Regions from separate parts of the Paenibacillus sp. FSL H7-0703 genome, predicted to be linked through region 1. Evidence: riboswitches for the same ligand, from Rfam matches in the RefSeq annotation. Region 1 holds a riboswitch; the other holds the start of a gene.
The links. Region 1 has a riboswitch for ZMP and ZTP ahead of MHB46_RS16635 (TIGR01440 family protein). Riboswitches for the same ligand answer to the same signal wherever they lie in the genome.

Region 1 (3,110 bases):
GGACGCGCTCCATGAGGCAGCGCAGCGCCTGTACGGCGTGCTGCGCCGCTGCGACGAGGACGGCGTCACCTACATTTTGGCGGAATCCTGTCCGCCGAAGGGATTGGGAGACGCCGTCATGAACCGCCTGCTTAAAGCGGCAGGTCACCGAATCGTCCGCTTGTAGCTTCTGTCGAATCAGAGCCTCTTATATTAAATTTTCCTCCCTCCTCGTCTCGGTATTGGGTACTTTCAGTACATGCTTGTACTGATTTGCCCCTTGTCCGCATAACGTGTACAAGAACAGACGGATAATGGAGGGATGGAGTATGCTGGCAGCCTCTGCCCATGCCGGGCAGGTTGTAACGATTCTGATCATGGCGGTAGCGCTAGGAATGGATGCGTTATCGCTGGGCGTAGGGATCGGCATGAAGGGGATACGCCTGCGAGACGTGCTGCGCATCAGTACTGTCATTGGCTTTTTTCATATTCTGATGCCATTACTGGGAATGTTCACAGGCCATTATATGAGTTCTTTATTAGGTCATGTGACGGCCTACTTCGCAGGGGGTCTACTCATCCTTTTGGGCGGGCATATGGTGTATAATTCCTTTAAAGGGGACGGCGTACAGGTATTGGATCATCGTTCGCCTTTAGGCCTTTTGCTGTTTGCACTTGGGGTGAGCGTTGACTCATTTTCTGTAGGAGTGTCACTAGGTATGTTCCAGAGTGATCTGGTGCTGTCCGTTCTGGCGTTTGGTTTTTGCGGGGGAGCAATGGCGATGCTGGGCCTGCTGCTGGGTCGCAAGGTCAGCCGTAATCTAGGAGATTATGGGGAAGCAGTGGGTGGTGCCATTTTGTTGGCATTCGGCTTTATGTTTATGTTTTGATTTTAGCGTAGACAGTGTAAAATAAGTGCAGGGTTATCGTAAAGGATTAGGATTATAGTAATCCTCTGTTTATATATTTTTTTAACATACGGGGGGTGAAAACGTTGAAGAATATCTTATTCGTATGCACAGGGAATACCTGTCGCAGTCCAATGGCTGAAGGGATGCTACGTAAGTTGGCTGCTGAGCATGGGCTAGAACTGGAAGTGCGTTCTGCGGGAGTAGCCGCGATGGAAGGCACGCCGATATCCCGACATGCAGAGGCGGTTCTACGTGATCACGATATATCCGATCAGATCACTTCAACCCCTTTGAGCGACGGGCTTGCCGGGTGGGCGCATCTGATCTTAACCTTGACGCAAGGACATAAACAGCACGTAATTCAGCGCTTTCCCCAAACGGCGGGCAAAGTATTTACACTTAAGGAATATGTGGAGAACCGGGATGCGGTGTTGAATGATGTACAGGAGTTGGATGGTTTATATGCTTCACAGCAGTTGATGGCTTCACTTGGACAAGAGCTATCGGCGCAGGAGCGTGAACGAATGATTGAATTACACCAACGGATTCCGGGCTTTGATATTTCAGATCCGTTTGGCGGTTCGCGAGAAGACTACGATGTCACAGCTGCAGAAATCCGTACGGCGCTGCACAAGCTGCTGGACAAGCTAAAGGCTTCTTCCGAATAAAATTGGTATTACTCATCTGTTTTGTACGGAATCTGTTGATTTTCGGCGGCTAATCCGTTAAGATAAGGTGGAAAAATGAGAATCCGATGTAACTGGCGACAAAAGTGGGATTAACCACGATGGAGCATCGGATATACGGCCGGTCGCCTGGGCAAAAGAGCAATTCCACATAGGTGTGGACTGCTCTTTTTTTCATATACAAGTTGAGCCAGATTGTTAGCTGAGAGTTGATTCCTTTAAAGGTTCTTCCATTTTTTCTGCTCGAAATCTGAAACATCGGCTATAATATAGTCAGATTGTGATCAGGAGAGAGTGTGTTGAACTTGGGGCATGAGACCGTGCCTAGTCTCTGAGAGACTGTTCAACCAAAGGAGGTTCCAATAGTGGGACAATTGGATCATGAGATTTCGCTGGAAGCACAGACCACTTCTGTTGTGCGGGAAATCGCAGAAGCAGCCAGTCTCAAGGCTGGCCGCCTGCTGGTTATTGGTGTTAGCACAAGTGAAGTGGCTGGAAGTCGGATTGGTACGGCGGGAGCGCTCGATGTGGCTCAGCAACTGTTGTCTGGAGTAGAGTCCGTTCGCAGGGAGTATGGCTTTGATGTGGCGTTTCAATGCTGTGAGCATTTAAACCGAGCGCTGGTCGTTGAACGGGCTGTGCTGGAGCGACTGGGACTGACGGAGGTTGCAGCTGTTCCTGTTCGTACAGCAGGAGGCTCTATGGCCACCGTCGCCTATCGTTCTATGAGTGACGCGTGTTTGGCGGCGGACGTGCAGGCCCATGCCGGGATAGACATCGGCGAAACGCTGATTGGCATGCATCTGCGACCCATTGCTGTTCCATTTCGCCCAAGTCTTCGCTGGATTGGCGAAGCACGTGTGACAGCGGCATTCACCCGTCCTCCACTTATTGGTGGACAACGGGCAGTGTATAGTCTGGAGCAAGAAGTCGGCGGAAACTGCGATTAGCATTTGGCATGGCGGCATGTTTGTACTAATCTTTTTTGCATTGATGATGAGGTACCCAACAGAGGAGCAGGCGTTTGCTTGTATACCCAACAATTGACTATGGAGAGGGAGTAATCAATCATGATGGAACACCTGCGTAAAAGTGACCCGGCAGTGATGGAAGCAATGGGACTTGAACTGAAACGACAACGCCACAATATCGAGCTAATCGCATCCGAGAACATTGTCAGTGAAGCAGTAATGGAAGCCATGGGCTCCGTGCTGACGAATAAATATGCTGAAGGTTATCCGAACAAACGCTACTATGGTGGCTGTGAGCATGTAGATATCGTTGAAGACATCGCACGTGACCGCGCAAAAGAATTGTTCGGCGCCGAGCATGCTAACGTGCAGCCTCACTCTGGAGCACAAGCCAACATGGCGGTGTATCTGGCAGCTCTCAAACCTGGAGATACTGTACTGGGTATGAATCTGGCGCATGGTGGCCATTTAACACACGGAAGTCCGGTTAACGCTTCCGGCTTGTTGTATAACTTTGCTGCTTACGGTGTACGCGAAGACAACTTCCGCATCGACTACGATGA
Region 2 (3,110 bases), 1.5 Mb from region 1:
GGTAATCGATATGGCAATTTGTACACTGGTCCAAAAGTATATGAGCCAGCCTTTCGAGACAAAAGCCAATACATAACATGCAAAAAACACCAAAATAATAGCAGTACCCAGAATAATATGACTTGTAGATGAAGAGCTAAAGTAGTAAAAGGGCAGGATATAAAAGACGACCCACACATAAGGGCTAAGTCCAGTATTTCTTTGAAAAATCTGATACCATTTTTGCATCCTGCCCACCCTCTTCTACTTCACTTGACTTATATCTCTTATCATATCATACCAAGTTTTGTACAAAGTTATTTTCTTTCTGTGCTTACAACAGGTGTAGGGATGGGTTTCGTAACTGCAACCCGTTTGCTGAGGAGCGGCTTCACTTGTTTAAAGGTCAAAAAGGTTTTCGTATTTTCATCCCAAAGGCGGAACTTCAATGATTGCAGACTGCTACTTACTGTGATCGTGGTCGCCTTTTGAAGTAACGGTGTCGCTTCATGCGCTTTTTCCAAATTATAATTTGGCACTTTGGGGCTCAAATGATGAACGTGATGAAATCCGATATTCCCCGTAATCCATTGCAATACTTTAGGAAGCTTGTAGTAAGAACTGCCTTCTACGGCTGCATTAATATAACTCCACTCTTCATCGTGCTCAAAATACGAATCCTCAAATTGATGTTGTACATAGAACAACCAGATGCCCAACATACCGGATACAAAAAAGATAGGTGCCTGTACGAGAAGGAAGGCCTGCCATCCAATAGCCCAGCACAACAGTGCATACAATGCAACGATGGATATATTCGTCACATGAGTGTTCATTTTTTCCTTGCGTTTGGCTGTCTTGATATTAAAGCGATAGGAAATCAAAAAAGTATAGATCGGACCTAACCCAAACATAACCCAAGGATTTCGATATATGCGATAGGCCAGCCGTGTCCATGTGGAAGCCTCTGTGTACTCTTCTACCGTAAGCACCCACATGTCACCTGTGCCTCTTTTATCCAGATTACTGCTTGTTGCATGGTGGATCGCGTGACTATTTTTCCATTGATGATAAGGACAGAGCGTAATAATACCTGTAATCGTTCCCACAATGTCGTTCAGCTTGCGGCTTTTGAAGAAGGATTGATGACCACAATCATGAAAAATAATAAACGTCCGTACCACAAACCCCGATGCAACAATGGCAATGGGAAGCGTCAGCCAGTACGAAACCGACAGGCTAAGATAAGCAGCATACCACAATAGGATCAGTGGACCCAAAGTATTGATGAGTTGCAGAACGCTGGATTTCGTGTTTATTTTCTCGTAGGGAGCCATATTTTTTTTCAATTGGGCTAATGGGAGTTGTGTCATACTCATTATGATCCTCCTTTAAAATGACGCCTATACCTTGATCCTGTTAGGCGTACATGTTGATCTAATCTCAGTATAAGGTGAAGACTGTAGACGCTGTAGTCATAAACGTCAGCTCGGGTATATGACATTTGTCATATAGACAAGTAACATAACCCGTTTTCCAAATGTTCGCGGGTTTCTTTTCTGAGGATTATTTGTTAAAATATAAGACATAATAACGCTGTATGTGACTGGCGAAGTCAGTGGAATGAACCACGAGGGAGCATACAAAAAAAGCGTACCGTTCGCCTGGGAGAAGTATTTGCAGAGGATTCGTCTGTCTTGACGACCTTGTGCAAATACTTTTTTTCGTTTTACAAGACCATGACACCCTGTTGATAAATCATTCGATAAATTCAGAGGAGGCTCGGACTATGGCTATTATCATGAAATCCAAAGAAGCAGCTGAGCAAGTATATGCAACGATCCGTTCACAGGTAGAAGAAATGAAGCAGCAAGGACACCGTCCCCATCTGGCGACACTATTGGTAGAAGGTGATCCGGCATCTGCCTACTATGCCCGGACCAAGCAAAAAATAGCGGAGAAGCTGGGCATCTCATTTCATCTCCATACTTTTGATCGTCATGTTAGCGAAACCGAGCTACTGCACCTGATCGGCAGTCTGAACGATGCATCCCATGTACATGGCATTATGCTGGAACTGCCGCTTCCCCAACATCTTTCCGCCTCCGTTATTAAACAATCCATCGCCCCCTACAAGGATATTGATGGAATTACACCTGATAACAAGCTGGCTACCGTAACAGGTGACGCCGGACTATATCCCGCAACACCTCAAGCCTGTATCGAGCTGCTCAAGCATTACGGTCACACATTGGCAGGCAAAAATGTCACTCTCGTGGGCATCGGACAGACAGTGGGACTTCCCCTTTTCCACATGTTGCAAAGAGAAAATGCCACCGTTACCGCCTGTCATGCAGGAACACGTGATATTGCAGAGCATCTGAGCCATGCAGACATTGCCTTCGTCGCAGTCGGATGCCCTGATGTGATTACACAGGATATGGTTCATCCCGGTCTGATTTTGGTAGATGCGGGAATTAATGAGACGCTAGAGGGAAAAATAGTGGGGGATGCCGCTTTAGACGTTGGGGAAAAGGTCCATGCCATTTCTCCGGTTCCCGGCGGTGTTGGCACCTTAACAACTGCGATTTTATACAAAAATCTGCTCAAAGCAATACATCTGCAACACTACTCCAGAGAGGTGGTCTATTCATGAGTGAACTGTCGTGGAATCATTCCATCGGGCATTTTCTAAAAGAGGCTGCAAGTGCAGCGCCTACCCCCGGCGGAGGAAGTGTATCCGCACTGGCTGCGGCACTAGGCGCGGCTATGACCTCCATGACCGCCAACCTTTCACAAGGAGAAAAATATGCGCATATCCATGAACAAATCACGGACGTCATTAGCAGCATGGAAAGATTGTCTACACATTGTGAGGAACTAATGGTCGCAGACATCCAATCCTTTGAACAGTACATGACCGCGCTGCGTTTGCCCAAGGAAACGGACGAAGAAAAGCGCTATCGTATCCATTCCTTACAGACAGCGGTGATCGCTGCCATTGAGGTCCCCATGCGCCTGCTGGAAGTATGCCGGGACGGATTGTCGCAAGCCTACAACATTGTGGAAATGTCCAATAAAAATGTGATTTCGGATCTTGGCATCGGCGCAATCCTGTTCGAAGCCGCCGC

Region 2: another riboswitch for ZMP and ZTP. It lies ahead of MHB46_RS09780 (bifunctional 5,10-methylenetetrahydrofolate dehydrogenase/5,10-methenyltetrahydrofolate cyclohydrolase); the one in region 1 lies ahead of MHB46_RS16635 (TIGR01440 family protein).

Annotation. Positions count from the first base shown of each region.
Region 1 is NZ_JBBOPF010000001.1:3,751,647-3,754,756, forward strand. Features, by position in the region: gene MHB46_RS16620 (L-threonylcarbamoyladenylate synthase) at 1-166, shown strand, start outside; gene MHB46_RS16625 (manganese efflux pump MntP) at 309-869, shown strand; gene MHB46_RS16630 (low molecular weight protein arginine phosphatase) at 974-1,558, shown strand; ZMP/ZTP riboswitch at 1,637-1,718, shown strand; gene MHB46_RS16635 (TIGR01440 family protein) at 1,939-2,526, shown strand; gene glyA (serine hydroxymethyltransferase) at 2,647-3,110, shown strand, end outside.
Region 2 is NZ_JBBOPF010000001.1:2,256,296-2,259,405, forward strand. Features, by position in the region: gene MHB46_RS09770 (sensor histidine kinase) at 1-228, opposite strand, end outside; gene MHB46_RS09775 (fatty acid desaturase) at 297-1,358, opposite strand; ZMP/ZTP riboswitch at 1,572-1,656, shown strand; gene MHB46_RS09780 (bifunctional 5,10-methylenetetrahydrofolate dehydrogenase/5,10-methenyltetrahydrofolate cyclohydrolase) at 1,769-2,635, shown strand; gene MHB46_RS09785 (cyclodeaminase/cyclohydrolase family protein) at 2,632-3,110, shown strand, end outside.